4 regions of the Nocardia sp. CA-084685 genome follow, and region 2 is predicted to be linked to each of the others. Evidence: riboswitches for the same ligand, from Rfam matches in the RefSeq annotation. Region 2 holds a riboswitch; each other region holds the start of a gene.
What was found. A riboswitch is a leader RNA that binds a small molecule or an ion and turns the genes downstream of it on or off. The one in region 2 is predicted to bind S-adenosylmethionine.
Positions count from the first base shown of each region.

Region 1: it holds a riboswitch for S-adenosylmethionine, as region 2 does, so the genes downstream of both, metX (homoserine O-acetyltransferase MetX) here and ACQP2U_RS39400 (rhodanese-like domain-containing protein) in region 2, are expected to answer to the same signal.
Region 3: it holds a riboswitch for S-adenosylmethionine, as region 2 does, so the genes downstream of both, ACQP2U_RS11940 (hypothetical protein) here and ACQP2U_RS39400 (rhodanese-like domain-containing protein) in region 2, are expected to answer to the same signal.
Region 4: it holds a riboswitch for S-adenosylmethionine, as region 2 does, so the genes downstream of both, ACQP2U_RS40115 (aminotransferase class V-fold PLP-dependent enzyme) here and ACQP2U_RS39400 (rhodanese-like domain-containing protein) in region 2, are expected to answer to the same signal.

Region 1 covers NZ_CP192094.1:1,188,783-1,192,963, reverse strand. The annotation lists gene ACQP2U_RS05115 (MFS transporter) at 1-1,099, opposite strand, end outside; gene ACQP2U_RS05110 (TetR family transcriptional regulator) at 1,232-1,972, shown strand; SAM riboswitch class IV at 2,016-2,126, shown strand; gene metX (homoserine O-acetyltransferase MetX) at 2,453-3,604, shown strand; gene ACQP2U_RS05100 (hypothetical protein) at 3,698-3,850, opposite strand; gene ACQP2U_RS05095 (TetR/AcrR family transcriptional regulator) at 3,847-4,181, opposite strand, start outside.
Region 2 covers NZ_CP192094.1:8,948,394-8,952,574, forward strand. The annotation lists gene ACQP2U_RS39390 (FAD-dependent oxidoreductase) at 1-623, opposite strand, end outside; gene ACQP2U_RS39395 (Rv0361 family membrane protein) at 942-1,397, shown strand; SAM riboswitch class IV at 1,463-1,579, shown strand; gene ACQP2U_RS39400 (rhodanese-like domain-containing protein) at 1,594-2,010, shown strand; gene ACQP2U_RS39405 (O-succinylhomoserine sulfhydrylase) at 2,007-3,221, shown strand; gene ACQP2U_RS39410 (hypothetical protein) at 3,254-3,925, opposite strand; gene ACQP2U_RS39415 (hypothetical protein) at 4,022-4,181, opposite strand, start outside.
Region 3 covers NZ_CP192094.1:2,645,904-2,650,084, reverse strand. The annotation lists gene ACQP2U_RS11950 (glycosyltransferase) at 1-730, shown strand, start outside; gene ACQP2U_RS11945 (hypothetical protein) at 859-1,563, opposite strand; SAM riboswitch class I at 1,886-1,979, shown strand; partial or broken gene ACQP2U_RS11940 (hypothetical protein) at 1,990-2,253, shown strand; partial or broken gene ACQP2U_RS11935 (ABC transporter permease) at 2,256-2,393, shown strand; gene ACQP2U_RS11930 (DUF1684 domain-containing protein) at 2,390-4,150, shown strand; partial or broken gene ACQP2U_RS11925 (LLM class flavin-dependent oxidoreductase) at 4,147-4,181, shown strand, end outside.
Region 4 covers NZ_CP192094.1:9,085,501-9,089,681, forward strand. The annotation lists gene ACQP2U_RS40100 (hypothetical protein) at 1-27, opposite strand, end outside; gene ACQP2U_RS40105 (hypothetical protein) at 32-376, opposite strand; gene ACQP2U_RS40110 (YbaB/EbfC family nucleoid-associated protein) at 380-892, opposite strand; gene ACQP2U_RS40115 (aminotransferase class V-fold PLP-dependent enzyme) at 1,135-2,457, opposite strand; SAM riboswitch class IV at 2,504-2,617, opposite strand; gene ACQP2U_RS40120 (LysE family translocator) at 2,732-3,358, shown strand; gene ACQP2U_RS40125 (DHA2 family efflux MFS transporter permease subunit) at 3,396-4,181, opposite strand, start outside.

The DNA.
Region 1 (4,181 bases), 1.8 Mb from region 2:
AGCCATCGCCGTAGCTCAACTGCGCCAGCCACACCAGACCGAGCAGACCGAGCACGGCGCCGGCCACCATCAGCGGCCGCGGGCCAAGCTTCGGCAGCAGCGCACTGGTGACACCGGCAGAGATCGCGATGCCCGCCGGGAACGGCAGGAAGGCGAAACCGGCCTTCAGTGACGAGTAACCGAGGGTGATCTGGAAGTAGTAGCTCAGGAACAGGAACATCGCGAACATCGCGATCGGGATCAGCAGCGCGGCCAGGAAGGCGCCGCCGCGGTTGATCTCACCCGGAATATGCAGCGGCAGCAGCGGATTCGACGAACGACGCTCGATGGCGACGAAGGCGATCAGCAGGGCGACGCCGATGACAAGCAGCCCGAGGGTGCTACCTGCCAGCCAGCCGTCGTCGGCGGCGCGGCTGAATCCGTACACGATGGCGATCAGACCGAGCGTCACGGTGACCGCGCCCGGCACGTCATAGCCGCCGGTGCGTGGAGTCGGCACATCTTTCACCACGAATGCCAGCGCGCCGAGCAGCGCGATCAGGGCGATCGGAGTGTTCACCAGCAGGCACCAGCGCCAGGAGGCGTATTCGGTCAGCGCGCCACCGGCGATCAGGCCGAGTGCAGCACCACCGGCGGAAATACCGGCGAAGACGCCGAATGCGGTGGCGCGCTCCTTGGCCTCGGTGAAGGTCACCGAGAGCAGCGACAGCGCCGCGGGCGCGAGCAGTGCCGCGAACGCACCCTGCAGTGCCCGTCCGGCGAACAGCTCCGCGCCGTTCTGCGCCAGACCCGCCACCGCCGACGCCCCGGCGAAGCCGACCAGGCCGACGATGAAGATCCGACGCCGCCCCAGGTAGTCGGCCAGCCGACCACCGAGCAGGAGCAGACCGCCGAAGATCAATGTGTACGCGGTCAGCATCCACTGCCGATTGCCGTCGCTGATCTCGAGATCCTGCTGGGCGAAGGGCAGCGAGATGGTCACGATGGTGGCGTCGAGAACCACCATGAGCTGGGCCAGTGCGATCACCCCCAGGGCCCACCAGCGCGCCGAACTCGTTGATTTGTCCAGAACTTCCACCGCTGTCGCAGTTTCGCTCACCTTGGTCTCCTAGTCCGAAGTTCGTGCAGCCATCCTGTCATCGACAGACATTTGTCGTCAAGAGAAAAATGTCGCATTCCGACATTTGACTGTTAAGGACACAAACCGTCCCGGTTGCGCTAATATGAGGCCATGCTCGAGTCATCGACGCCGATCGGCGCGAGCGCCGCAGCCGAGGACGCTGTGCGCGCCCCAGCGAATTCAGGGCCCAGTGCGCCTGCCGGTCTGGGGTTGCGTGAACGCAAGAAGCAGCAGACCCGGTTGCGCATCATCGAGGTGGCGCTCGACCTATGCGACGCACAGGGATTCGACGCGACGACGGTCGAACAGATCGCGGACCGCGCGGATGTGTCCCCGCGCACGATCAACCGGTATTTCGACAGCAAAGAGGCCATCATTCTCGGGCCGGTCAAGGATTTCGGACTCGCGATCGCCGAATTCCTGCGCGGACTCCCGGTCACCGGCAATGAGCTGCGATCGCTGCGCGAGGCCTTCCTGCAGGTCGTCGACCAGGCGGTGGACAGTGTCGACGGACCACTGTCATTCCGGCGCTTCCAGCAGATGCAGCGGATCCTGCGCAGCAGTCCGACGGTCAGCGCGCAGAGCATGGAACTGGCCGACGATAAGAACGCCGCGATCGCCGATGTGATCGCCGAGCGACTCGGCACCGAGCCCGACGCGCTACCCGTGCGGTTGGTCGTCGGCGCGTGGCAGCTGATCGGCCACCTCAGCATGGAATGTCAGAACTCGATCTTCGACGAGGAGGACACCGCCGCGGCCGCCGCGGCGGCCCGCAACGGCTTCACCACGTCGTTCGACGAGTTCATGCGCGTGTGTACCGGACAGACGACCGACGCGGTGGAAAACCGGTAACGGATTTCAGTCGCCGACCGCCCGCCGGTTACCATGTCCGTCAGGTCATGAGTGCCAGCGCGAAGCCCCGGCTTGCTGGACGGCAACCCTCCAGCAGCGGTGGGGTGCTCCGGGTGATGACCGGGCTCTCGATGGTCGAGGGCAAGCGCGCACTTCAGGAGGTTTTTCCGATGAGTTGTTGTCCGTCACCCGCACTCCGATAAGACCTGCCGGCGAACAACCCTTTGGAGCACGACATGAGTGACCCCATCGCGTCCGCGGCCGATCGGTTCGTCGCGAGGGCGCAGAGCACCGGCGCACGCACCGAGCCGATCTACCGGACCGCGGCCCGGTTGAGCCGGGTAGTTAACATCGGGGACGTGCGTTCTCTCGTGATTGACCCAGCGTCGGCGACGCACAGTTGCACGGGGACGACGTTATGAACGAACGGATCAGCGATACCGCGATCGCGACGGAGCCGAGCGCTGGCGAGGCGGAGTCGTGACCGTGACAGATCCCAGTACCACGCGTTCGTCCGTGGTGGCCCTGCCACCGCCGGATGGGAGCCTCGGCATCATTGCTATCGGGGATGTGCGTCTCGAAAGCGGCGCGGTCATCCCGGACGTCCATCTGGCCGTGCAGCGCTGGGGTGAGCTCTCCCCCGCATTGGACAATGTGGTGCTCGTCGAGCACGCGCTGACCGGCGATTCGCATGTGGTCGGGGTGCCCGACGATATCCATCCGCTGCCCGGCTGGTGGGACGGCATGGTCGGAGCGGGCGCACCGGTGGATACCGACGAATGGTGCGTCATCGCGACGAATGTGCTCGGCGGCTGCATGGGCAGCACCGGCCCCTCGACGCTGGCGCCGGACGGAAAGCCTTGGGGCTCGAGATTTCCGGAGATCTCCATCCGTGATCAGGTGACCGCGGAAGCGGCACTGCTCGATCTGCTCGGCATCGAACGCCTGTCCGCCGTCGTCGGCGGTTCGATGGGCGGTATGCGGGTGCTGGAGTGGATGGTCGGCGCGCCGCAACGGGTCGCGGCCGCACTGGTACTCGCCGTCGGCGCACGCGCCACCGCCGACCAGATCGGTACGCAGACAACCCAAATCGCCGCCATCAAGGCCGATCCCGACTGGCAGGGCGGCGACTACCACGACACCGATCGCGCACCGATGACCGGCATGGGCATAGCCCGACGCATCGCACATCTGACCTACCGCACCGAGGGCGAACTCGATCACCGCTTCGAGAACAACGCACAGGACGACGAGGATCCGCGCGAGGGCGGCCGCTACGCGGTACAGAGCTATCTGGACCACCAGGCCGAAAAGCTTTGCAGCCGTTTCGATCCCGCCACCTATGTGCTGCTGACAGAGGCTATGAACCGACACGATATCGGCCGCGGCCGCGGCGGTATCGCGGCCGCCCTCGCCGCCACCCCGGTACCCTGCGTGGTCGGCGGCGTCGACTCGGATCGCCTGTACCCGTTGCGGACTCAACAGGAACTAGCCGACGGCTTGCCGGGCTGCGAGGGCCTGGAGATCGTGCACTCCCGCGACGGCCACGACGGCTTTCTCACCGAAGCCGCGGCGGTATCGAAATTGCTGACCGAAACAATGCGATTGGCACGAGTGGGTCGCACCAGCTGAAAGTCCGCTGCCTACCAGGTCACTCGGCTTGTTCAGCAAGCTCCTCGCGGAGCAACTCTCCCGTCCTCGCCGCGAGATCGGGCTCGGCGTACATCATGCCCGCAAACGAGAGATGCCGACCTCGCTCGCCCTTGGGCTCGGTGATCGGGTTTCGCCGGGGGTATCGGTGACAACCAATTCGCTTGGTACGGCGTAAGACCGATCGACCAGGCGATGCAGGTCTTCGTAGTCGTGCGCTGCGGTCATGGCGTCGACGGCAGTGGTCCTCGGGTCACGAGTTTCAACTCATCGACGGCCGCTCGAATAAGTTGCGACAGAATGCGCTTGCCGCCGCCCTCGACCCAGCTCTCGAAGGCGATCTTGAATACGGCGATCCCGGCTTCGGCGGCCAGACTCGCGGCCGGATCGGTTACGCCGCGCCCGCGTAGCGCCTCGGCCAGCGCGGCGGCCAGTGTTGCCAGCTTGATCAGCTCGCGTTCCTGAAGTTCGACATTGGCCGCGATAACGGCTTGCCGTTGCCAGGCGAACTCGCGGCGCTGCTCGAAAATCGTATCGGCGACCTCGGTGAGCGCCGTGG
Region 2 (4,181 bases):
TTGGCCTGCAGGCCGTTGTAAACGTTCGGCGGGATCTCGGTGGGCAGCAGTTCGTCACCGGTCTTGGCCAGCACGCGCGCCACGTCGAGTGCGACATTACCGACGCCGAGGACCGCGACCTTCTCCGCCTCCAGCGGCCAGGTGCGCGGCACGTCCGGGTGGCCGTCATACCAGGAGACGAAGTCCGCGGCGCCGTAGCTGCCCTCCAGGTCGATGCCGGGGATAGGCAGTGCGCGGTCGGCGTTGGCGCCGGTGGAGAAGATGACCGCGTCATAGAACGTGCGCAGATCATCGAGGGTGATGTCGGTACCGTAGTCGATATTGCCGAGCAAGCGGACCTGCGGCTTGTCCAGCACCTTGTGCAGGGCGGTGATGATGCCCTTGATGCGCGGATGGTCCGGCGCGACGCCGTAGCGGATCAATCCGAACGGCGCGGGCATGCGCTCGTACAGGTCGATGCTCACCTCGGCATCGGACTTCATCAACGCGTCGGCGGCGTAGATACCGGCCGGGCCTGCGCCTACGATCGCGATGCGAAGCGGGCGAGGCCCCGCGGTGTGCGCGTCAGGCCTGGAGGAGGCAGCTTGCGCACCGCTGGTCGACTCAGCACTGTTTTCGGTCATCTCTTACGCGCACCCTTATGGTCGAAACAATTGACGGCGTCAGTCTTAGCTTAGGCTAACTTGACGCACCCTCTCGGTCGCATCTGCCGATACGAACAGGCGGCCATCTCGGCTATGACAGCCACGCCGCAGTCTCGCGATTCTATCGGTGGCATAGCGCGCACCCTGCGGCGGTGCGTACACCGGGTGTTTGCTGTCCCGGCCCACCTACCGTGACTACCCGCTCTGGTGACATCTATCAAATCCGCGCGTCGCGGGTAATGGCGTGCGCGCGGGGGCGAGTGCCGGATACCACCGTCGACCAGGGATGATCGACGCATGACAGAGCAGCAGGGCACCGATGAAGAACCCGTAATCGAGGTCGATCAGACCGATCGTCGCTCCATCGCGCCGTTCATCGCGGCGGCCGTCTTCGCCGCTGTCGTGCTCATCGCGATCGTGCTCGGGGCGGTACTTTCGCCCGCTGAGAAAAATGTCACAGAATCGGACAAGATCGCGGCAGCGGTGCAGCGCTACGCGGAGGCCCGCGCCACCACCGACGACACACCGCCGCCTGGGGTGGCCTGTCCGGGATTCGATGAGAGCAAGACACCGCTCGCAGGTCAGTTCGGTGGGTCCGCCGCCGGAAAGTCGATCAAGGTCACCAAGATTGACAATTCGATGGTCGACGGCGATAAAGCCAAGGCGACGGTGACCATCGCGGTCGACGGCCGGGAGACCCCGGCCACCTGGAATCTGACCCGTTCCCAAGACCGCTGGATCGTCTGCGGTTGATTACTTCTGCGCGGCGCGAACTGGGGTTTGACACGGCGGCACCTGCCCAGGCAATCTCATTTTCGGGTCATGAGTACCAGCGCCAAGCCCCGGCTGGCTGGTCGGCAACCCTCCTCCGCGGTGGGGTGCTCCGGGTGACGACCTGGCCGCGCACCGAAGCCCAGGTGCGGCAAGCGTGGATTCACAGGAGGATCGCATGACATATGCCGGTGACATCACCCCACAGCAGGCGTGGGAGTTATTGCAGGACAACCCCGAAGCCGTCTTGGTCGACGTGCGCACCGAGGCCGAATGGCGTTTCGTCGGCGTGCCGGATACGAGTTCGATCGACCGGCCGACGGTCCTGATCGAATGGGTCGACAGCAACGGCGCCCGCAACGGTGAATTCGTCGAGCAACTGACCAAGGCGCTGGAGGGTCGCGATCCGGCGGCGCCCGTCGTCTTCCTCTGTCGCTCCGGACAGCGCTCGGTTGGCGCGGCGGTGGCCGCGACCGGGGCAGGCATCGCTCCGTCGTTCAATGTGCTGGAGGGCTTCGAGGGCCCGATCGACGAGTTCGGGCATCGTGGCGGTTCCGGCTGGCGCGCCATCGGCCTGCCGTGGCGGCAGTCATGATCACCGGTGGCGCGTTCGACAAGCCGCTGCCCGAAGGTGTCGGTCCCGCGACGCTCGGCGTGCGAGGTGGCCTGCGCCGCTCGGGATTCGAGGAAACCGCCGAGGCGCTGTATCTGTCCTCCGGTTTCGTCTATGAGAGCGCCGAGGCGGCCGAGGCCGCATTCACCGGCGATATCGAGCATTTCGTCTACTCCCGCTACGGCAACCCGACGGTCGCCATGTTCGAGGAGCGGCTGCGTCTGATCGACGGCGCCGAAGCGTGTTTCGCGACCGCGAGCGGTATGGCGGCCGTATTCACCGCGCTCGGTGCGCTTTTGGGCGCGGGCGACCGACTTGTGGCCGCGCGCAGCCTGTTCGGCTCGTGCTTCGTGGTGTGCAACGAGATCCTGCCGCGCTGGGGTGTGGAGACGGTCTTCGTCGACGGCGATGATCTGGATCAGTGGGAGCAGGCGCTTTCGGTGCCGACTCAGGCCGTATTCTTCGAGACACCGGCCAATCCGATGCAGACGCTGGTCGACGTGCGCCGGGTGACCGAGCTCGCGCACGCCGCAGGCGCGAAAGTGGTGCTGGACAACGTCTTTGCTACGCCGCTGCTGCAGCGCGGTTTCGAACTCGGTGCCGATGTGCTGGTGTATTCGGGCACCAAGCACATCGATGGTCAGGGCAGGGTGCTCGGTGGTGCGATCCTCGGCGCCGAGGACTACATCGGCGGTCCGGTGAAAACCCTTATGCGCCATACCGGCCCGGCGCTGAGCCCCTTCAACGCATGGACCCTGCTCAAGGGTTTGGAGACCATGCCGCTGCGCGTGCGTCATTCGACCGAAGCCGCACTGCGCATCGCGCGCTTCCTCGAGAGCAACAAATCCGTCTCGTGGGTGCGCTACCCGTACCTGGAGTCGCACCCGCAGCACGACCTGGCGATCAGCCAGATGAGCGGCGGCGGCACCGTGGTCACCTTCGAACTGAATGCGCCCGAGGACGAGGCCAAGAAGCGCGCCTTCGAGGTGCTCAACCGCCTGCGCATCATCGATATCTCCAATAACCTCGGCGACTCCAAGACCCTCATCACCCATCCGGCTACCACAACCCACCGCGCCATGGGCCCCGAGGGCCGCGCCACCATCGGCCTGTCCGACGGCGTCGTCCGCGTCTCGGTGGGGCTGGAGGATGTCGAGGATTTGCTGGGCGATTTGGACTACGCGCTGAGCTAGATGATGAGGAGTGACATCGCGTAGCTGATCACCTAATTCGCGGGTTTCAGCGGAGAGTTCTGCGCCCATTTACTCGTGCCGTCGGGTGCGTTGAGCGTCTCGATCAGCTCCACAGCCGAAAGCACCAGGACCGGTCCCCCGGCCGCGATTGTCCCCAAAATGCCGCCGATCCCCGCACCGGCGATCGCGGCAGGTATGCAGCCCACCCCGAGCGGCGGCAAACCCATAATGCATCCGGTAACGCCTCCGACGACCAGACCGATCGTGGTGCCGACGAATGTACCGAGCGTGGCGGCAAGCCCCATTCGGGTCGAGAACACCGCGAGCGCGGCCTGGTTCTCGACGGGCGATGCGACCGGCGTCGCGGCCAGCGCGGCGGCCGGTCGCAGCTCACCAGGCGTCAACCGCAGCTCCTTCGCGTCTTTGCTGAGTGCGGAGTCGACTGTGAGCACCTTGTCGCCCACGGCGAATCGCGTTGGCACGACCATCACGGGTGCGCCGCTCTCATCGCGAATCGTGAACGAGCTGTGATCGTGGTCGAGTACGAAGGTCCCTCCCGAGAGCGTGGTTGTCACAACGCGTTCCATCGAGGTGATCTTGTACTCGATGTCATGTTCGGCGGGTGCTTCCGCGCGGGCGGTGACCGGCGCGATTGCTGCGACGCATGCGATACCGATCGCCGCGATACGCGAGATTTCGATCATGAAATGTCCTTTTCTATTGCCAGTAGGGGTGGCACCGAAGAAGTCCGCGAAGGTCTCGATCAGCTCGAAATGGGGGATGACATCGATGTCCGCACCTCAGTCGCCATCGTGCCCATCCGAGAAGTAACTGGGGACACACGCGCGATCCAGCCGGGCGGGATAGGGGTCGCCCAATCGGACCGGTAGGTGACCCTTTCGGTATGCACGGTCCACGTGGATCTGCGATAGCGGTTCGGACCCGAGTGCCCGGAACTCC
Region 3 (4,181 bases), 3.2 Mb from region 2:
ACTCACGCCGAATGCGATCGCCGCCGCGACCACCGAATTGCGCCGCAGCCGGGCCGCATTGTTGTCACCGTGGCCGTACCAGGTGACCGAATCGCTGGCCGAGGCGCTCGTGCAGCCGCTGCTGTGCTGGTCATGGGCGGCCAGCCTGCCGATCGCGGCCGCCAACCGCAGCCTGCGCCCCTCGACGGCCGTCGCCTGCGGCCAGTTCCTGGTATTCGACGCCACCGCTTACCGCGCCATCGGCGGTCACACCACGGTCGCGGCGAGCCCCACCGAGGACCTGGACCTCGCTCGCGCACTGCGTCGTTCCGGCCGCAGAACCGCGCTTGTCGCGGCGGGCCCAGCGGCGAGCACCCGAATGTACCGTGGCGCAGCCGAACTGGAGGCCGGTTACACCCGCTGGCTGTGGTCCGCTTACGGCGGAACGACAATCGGCGGCGCGGCAGTGGGAGCTGTGGCGGCACTGGCCTACTTGGTGCCCCCACTGGCCGCGATCGGTGGCCGAGGCTCGGTACGCACCGCCGGTCTCATCGGCTACAGCGCCGCAGTCGCCGGCCGCCTCCTTGCCCGCTCACTGGAACGCGGCACCACCACCCGCACGGACATCATCGCGGCCCTGGCCCACCCCCTCTCCATCGACGCCTACCTCCGCCTCTGGACCCACTCCCGCCGCACCCACCACCACAACGACCTGACCTGGAAATCCCGCCCCCTCACCCCCACCCACTGACCGCCCCTCGAGTCGGACACGTGATCATGTGGAAACTGGGGCGGTATCGCCCGAGAAGCCCCGCCACCAGTGCCACCTGATCTTGATCGCGCGGCACGGACTCGGACTCCGAGACCAGCCGCGTTCGCTTAGCGCACTGTTGTGAGTCCTACGGTTGGGACGACGAAGCAGGACTTGCCGCTGTTGTCTACGGTTCCGAAGACTGCGGCGAGTACCGTGCCGGATCCGGTGTCGACTGGGACCGCGCGCACCCCGCCGACCGGGAAGGCGGCGAAGAAGTCCTGGAGGGCACGTTCGGCCAGTGGCCTCATCTCTATCGGGGTTTCGGCGGGCACCATCGTGCGGACCACATCGGAGATCGAACCCATGGCGGTGACGCCGCTGCGACCGTTGGCCAGGTTGACCCACGCGACATTCATGCCCGTGGCATTCGTGCCGTCCGGGCGCAGGCCGTAGGGGACGAAGGTGAACATGACTTGCCCGGCCTTGACGGCGGTCGGGTCGAGCCCCGGAATCGCCAGCGTGGTTTTGGGCCACGGGCCGGGCACCGCACCCGCTACGGCGGGGACCAGACCGAGTGAGCCGGTGTCGGAGCAGAACGGCGCGAGCGCCGGGTACAGGAACGGGTCGACGCCGAAGGTTCGCAACGCCTCGACGACAGCTCGGTAAGCGGCGAACAGGTCCCCGGGCGCGGACGGGGCGGTCGCGGACGGAACAGCTGGTGCGGGCATCGATGGCGGACCCGCGGCAGCGATGCCCGGGGCGGCGAGAGTCAACGCGACCGTACCGGTCGCGATGGCGGTTAGCGTGGTCAGACGGCGCAGCAGAGTCACGGCGGATCTCCTCATCGTCGGGCACGAATCGTGGACCGAGACTACTCCGGCAAACCTTCGCAACAGCGTCTATTTCCGCGAGCAACACGTTCGTGCCGCGCACCGCGGCGGCAACCGCAGCTGGGCATTCCGGACGAAAAGCACGCGAAGAAACCGCGTCCGAAATGCCACCATCCACTGCGCAACCGAGCCAATAGTGCCTGCTCATGGCCATACGAACAAGGTCTGCGCTCACGCTGATTCGTACCCTTGTGCCGGACTTCGCCTGCTTCGCATGATATTTCGGCTAGACCCATTGACCGACCCGTGCTCGGCGTCGGACACACCATCCAGAGCGACCGAGAGACCTGGCTCATCGACGTCGCAGCAACCCCCCGGCCACCGGGTGCGGGTGCTTCCGCCGGGAACGATGGAGGAACCGAAATCATGAGCGCGTCCATCACATCCGATACCCCGGTATCGGATGTTCCGATACCGGGTGCCCACACACCCGATGCCACGGCGTCGGGTGCCCCCACCGCCACCGACGCACCGGCGATCGCCAAGTCCTGGCATCCGTGGCGCTGGGTGATCAGCGCCATCGCACTCGTGCTGCTGGCTCAATTCATCCACGGACTGGCCACCAACCCCGGCTGGGATTGGTCGACATTCGCCAAGTACTTCACCGCGAAATCGGTGCTGTCGGTGCTGAAGGCTCACTGATTTCAGAGGGACGCAATTTCCTCGCCACGGCATGGTGGATGACCACCTTGCCCGGCCTGGTGATCATCGTCGTCGTGCTCTCGGCCCAACGCCTCGGCCGCGCCGTAGGAAGGAGTCACAGCGCATGAGTGAGCGCAGCACGTCCGCCGATCCGACGGACGGCACGCCGCGAATCCGCGACGTCACACATGGACCGAATGGGTCCGCAGCGGCACTGTTGCGCATCGAAGGCCTGCACGTGCGCTACGCCTCCGACAGTGGCGATGTCGCCGCACTCAGGGGCGTATCCCTCACGGTCGCACGCGGTGAGGTCGTCGCGCTGGTCGGCGAATCCGGGTCCGGGAAATCGACTCTGGCGCAATCGGTGATCGGATTGCTCGGCCCCAATGCCGAAATCACCAGCGGGACCGTCACCTTCGACGGGGAGACGGTGGATACCGGATCCGAGCGGGCGCTGCGACGGATTCGCGGTGCGCGGATCGGATTCGTACCGCAGGATCCCGGACTTTCGCTGAATCCGGTGCGGCGCGTGGGTGATCAGGTCGCCGAGGCGCTGCTCGTGCACGGGCTCGCCGATCGCCGCGACGCGTACGCGCGGGCGATCGAATTGCTCGCCGACGCCGGACTCGACCTGCCGGAGTTGCGGGCGGCGCAATATCCGCACGAACTGTCTGGTGGCCAGCGGCAGCGGGTGCTGATCGCGGCGGCGCTCATCGCCGGACCGGAATTGGTGATCGCCGACGAGCCGACCAGCGCCCTCGACGCCACGGTCGCGCGACGCGTACTCGACAAACTCGCCGCGCAGACGGCGGCGCGCGGCGCGGCGGTACTGCTTATCACCCATGATCTGGCGATCGCCGCTGAGCGGGCTGATCGGATCGTGGTACTGAGCGGCGGGGAGATCGTCGAAACCGGTCCGACCGCGACGGTGCTCGCCGAACCTCGTCATCCGTATACAAAGCGATTGCTCGCCGCCTCGCCGAGTCTGGCCCCGTTCGACGGGTTCCGCACGCCTGATGACCGGCACCCGATTACGCCATCCCCATCGCAACCGCACACTCGAAGGAGCCAGAGCGTCATGACGACCAGCATCACCAGTCTTTTCGAAACCGAGTGGGCACATTGGCATCAGGCCAGGCAAGACCAGTTGCGCGATCCGCTCGGCTTCCTGAGCCTGACCGGGCTGCATTGGCTCACCGACCAACCCGAGCGCCTTGCCGACATTCCCGGCACCTGGTGGGTCACCGACGACAAGGTGTTCATCACCGCCCGGCCCGCCGACCGCCTGCGGTTCGAGGGCAGCGACATCGCGGGTGTCCAGATCGTCACACCGGCCGAAGGTGCGCCGGGACTCGATGTGCTGCACGAGAATCGAGTGCTCGAGGTGATTCGTCGCAGCGGCCTTTACGCCGTGCGCGTGCACGACCCGGCGGCACCCCCATTGCTGAGCTTCGAGGGCATCCCGACCTATGCCCCGGACCCAGGCTGGGTGGTCGACGGTCGCTTCGAGCCGTTCGACGCGCCACGCACGATCACCACCGGGGCCGTGGTCGACGGTCTCGAACATCACCACACCGCCTCGGGCACCATCGAATTCACCATCGGCGAGGTCACCGAGCGCATCATCGTCTTCGGCGAGCCGACCAACCTGCGGGTGCTGTTCACCGATGCCACCAGCGGCGTCACCACCTACCCGGCGGCCCGATCGCTGGCCGTCGAGGCGCCCGAATCCGATGGCACCGTGCGCCTCGACTTCAACCGGGCGGCCAATTTGCCCTGCGCCTTCACCGATTTCGCCACCTGCCCGCTAGTACCCGCGGAAAACCGGTTGCGGGTGGCCATCGAAGCGGGCGAACAGCATCCGCGCCTAGGACGGTCCGCATGACGATCCCGCTTTCCATCCTCGATCTGGCCCG
Region 4 (4,181 bases), 140 kb from region 2:
CAGCGCCGATGGTATCTGCAACCCCATGCGGCTACCCTTTACCGTTCTCGTCGAGCAGGCCGGTGATCTTCTCGACGGCCGACTCGAAGTCCCCATCGGTCGTCGTCACGGCGTCCGCGACAGCGGTGAACCGTGTTCGCAGCGAATCGAGCAGGCCGATCACACCGTCCAGCATCTCGCTCGCATCCTCGGTCGGGCCGAGGAAATTCTGCAGGAAGGCCTGTCCGAATTCGTCATCGCCGATACCGTCGCCGTCCGCGCGTAGTGCGCTGGTGAATTCGGCCACCTCGGCGGCGAATTCGGTGCCGAGCGACCCGATTTCGGTCGCGATGGAACGGAACTGCTCCGGATCGAGCCGGAAGTCGCCGTCGCCCATGACCTACCAGCCCTTCCAGTGCGGGCCCTCGTCATCCGGATCCTCGTCCAGCCGTCGGGGAAGCTCGATCTGCGGCACTGGCCCGGATTCGGGCGGAGGCGGAGGCAGGACATTTCCGTCGGGTCGGGCGAGCGTCGGTAGTTCGCCGAACGGATCCTCGGGCAATCCGACCTCGGATACCGCCGCGAGTACCGGCGCCAGGCGCGCGTCGAGCTGTTCCTTGGCGGCTCGAGCCGCGGCCTGCGCCGCCTCGGTCATCGCCGCGCCGAGCCGCTCCGGAGTCGAGCGCTTGAACGCCTCCGGCGCCACCCACACATCCAGCGGAATGCCCGCCGCATTCGCCGTCACCCGAACCAGCTGATCCTGTGACCAGCCCTGCACGGTCAGGTTCGCAAGCTCCGATTTCGCCGCGCCGAACTGCTCCAACTGCCGCTCGTAGACATCGGTCATCTGGTCGACCCGGCCGCGCATCCCGTCCGTCCAGGACTGAAGCGCGTCCCGCTCTGCCGAATTCATTCAGCCGCCTTCCCCGTTTCCCGCCCCGACCGGACGAGTGCCATCACATTCCTAGACGCAAGGGCAAGAGCGTCGGTTCCGCAGGACCGCAAGTTGTTCGGTGAATTCTTCAGAGTTAAGTCCGCACACACAGGCGGATCATGCCGACCTGGCCGAATCCGCCGGCGAGGTCGCGGATTTCATCCACTGCTCGTGGGTCAACCAATGCCGCGCGGCGGCTTCGACTCAGCGAGCGGGTCCGATCAGCCGATCGAGCAGGGTGCTGCACCGTCGGTAGAGCCGGGGCGGGCGAAGGGCCGGGTCTCGGGTGTCGGATTCCAAAGGCCGTCGGTGCTGGCGTAATTCCACGATGTACCCTTGTCGGCCAGGGTGGCGATGGCCTCGATCAGTCGGTCCACATCGTCGGAGCTGGTGCCGAGGCCGATGCTGGCGCGCAGCGCGCCGTCCAGGCCGAGGCGCTCGAGCAGCGGGTGGGCGCAGAATCGGCCGTCCCGGATGCCGATGCCGTGTTCGGCGGAAAGGTACGCCGCGACGTGGCCGGGGACGAATCCGTCCAGGGTGAAAGCGACAATGCCGACGGTATCCGGGCTGTCGTCCCAGATGCGCAGCAGGTTGATGCCGGGAATCGCGGACAGCCCCGCGCGCAGCCGATCGGCGAGCCGTCGCTCATGCGCGGCAAGGGTTTCTGGATCGATCGCGCACAGCGCATCACATGCGGCGGCGAGTGCGGCCGCGCCGAGGACATTCGGCGAACCGGCCTCGTGGCGCTGCGGTGCGGAAGCCCATTCCGCCTTCGTGGTGGTGACTTCGCGGACCGCACCGCCGCCCGCCAGATACGGTTCGGCCGCATCGAGCCAATCCCGACGTCCGACAAGCACTCCCGCACCGAACGGTGCGTAGAGCTTATGGCCAGAGAACGCGAGGTAGTCGATTCCGGTGGCGCGCAAGCTGATTCGACGATGCGGTGCCAGCTGCGCGGCATCTACCAGGATGCGGGCACCGCACTGATGCGCGATGGTGGTCAGCCGCTCGAGCGGCAGCACCTCACCGGTCACATTCGACGCGCCGGTCACCGCGAGCAATGCGGCAGGCTTACTGCACAATTCGGCGATCAGCTGACGGATCGTCTCCTCGACGGTCGCCGCGGCCTTGACGACGCGACGGCCGTGGCGGGTCCAAGGCAGGAAGTTCGCATGATGTTCGATATCCAGCACAACGGTGTCGCCGGGCACACAGGCGGCGAGCAGGTTCAGTGCATCGGTGGTGTTGCGGGTGAACACCACGACCTGGTTGTCCGCGGCCGCGAGGAAGCGGGTGACCGACCCGCGTGCGGCCTCGTAGCACTCGGTGGAGATCCGCGAGGCGTAACCGGCGCCGCGGTGCACACTCGCGTAGTACGGCAGCAACTGCTGAAGCCGATCGGTGACCTGCGCCAATGCCGGTGTGCTAGCGGCGTAGTCGAAGTTCGCGTAGCTGGTCGTTCCGCCCTGTACGAGCGGCACCTGAAGGTCGTCGCCGGAGACTCGGGCGAGGGCGGCACAACTCTGATCGATGACAGCAGGCATCACGAAATCCCATCGGCTATGGGACCCGAAATCAGGTGATCATCCGAGTCCGCGCTTGCCGCACCCAGTCGGGCTGCGGCCCGGTCGTCACCCGGAGCACCCCACCGCGGAGGAGGGTTGCCGACCAGCTAGCCGGGGCTTGACGCTGGTACTCATGACCTGAACCGAGACTGACAGATGCCCCACCGCCCTGTCAACCGGACTTAAAGATGCATACCGATGCACACCGGTAAATAAGGTTGCATTGCCGAGTGATGTGCGGTCTGATCGAGCGGTGACGCTTTCCCTGCTGCTCAGCTTTGTCGGCCTGTGCATTCTGCTGTCGATTACACCCGGCCCGGATTCGTTCCTGGTGCTGCGATTCTCGATCGTGGACGCGCGCCCCGGCATCGCCGCGGCGATCGGCTCGGCATTGGGCGGGATCGTGTGGGCGGTAGTTGTCGCGGCTGGCGTCGCCGCACTGCTGGAACAATCCGCGACCGCCTACCGGACGCTCAAGATCATCGGTGGAATCTATTTGGTGTACTTGGGAATTCGAGCACTCGTCGAGCAGCGCAAACAGGGCACCGCCACGGCGTCCGAACAGTCGGACACGCAGGCCACACCCTCGATTCGCTCGGCATTCGGCGCAGGCGTCGTGTCGTGCATGTTCAACCCTAAGGTCGGACTGTTCTACCTGGCGGTGCTGCCCCAATTCCTCACCGATGTCACCTTTTCGAACACCCTCGCGCTCGGAGCCATCGAATGCTTCATCGCCGCCGTCGAGATGATCCTGCTCGCCGTGCTGGCGTCCCGGGCGGTTGCGATGTTGCGCCGCCCCAGGGTTCGCGATCGGCTCGAGCAGATCAGCGCGGCCATCCTCGCCGCGCTCGGCATCGGCACCGCGGCCTCGGCCACATAACGCGCCGGGTCGGTAACCGCCGACCCGGCGCCCAGCATTACAGCTGCGACTGAATCTCCTTGCGCCACAGCAATACCGACGCGACCAACGAGACGATGGAGGCGGCGGTGAGCCACCAGAAGGCCTGCCGGAATCCGGCATCCACCGGCAATCCAGCAGCCGCCGCACGGTACAGCACCACCGCGAGCAAGGCCGCTCCGATCGCCCCGCCGACGCGCTGCAGAATATTCACGAACGATGCCGCATCGGGCAGCAGCTCGGGCCGCACCGAGGCGTAGGCGGCGGCAACGATCGGCACCCCGGTCAACCCGGTCGCCACGCCGCGGATCAACAGAAGCACCTGTACGACAACAGGATTCATCGAAGCGTCGCCGAGCGCGAACGGCACGGTGACGGCGACCGTCACCGCACTGCCGACCACCGCGACCACACCCCCGCCGTATCGATCCGTCAACCGGCCGCCGACGGGCAGCGCGATGATGCCACCGATCCCGAAGGACATGAGAAGCAAGCCCGTCGCGATGAGACGGTCCCCATGAAGTACCTGAAAGTACAACGGCAGCAATAGCATCGACCCGAACAGCGACGCACCGGCGAAGATGTTCGCCACATTCGCCGTCGCGAATACCGGATGCCGGAACAGTCCTACGTCGAGCAGTCCCCCACCGCGCACCGACCGTGCCACGAACAGTACGAGCGCCAGCATCCCGACCACCACCGACACCCACACCGTCGGCGCGGAAACGCTACCGCGACTGCCGAATTCCCCAAGCCCATAGACCAAGGCCGATAGCCCGACGCCGATCAATGCGAACCCGGTGGC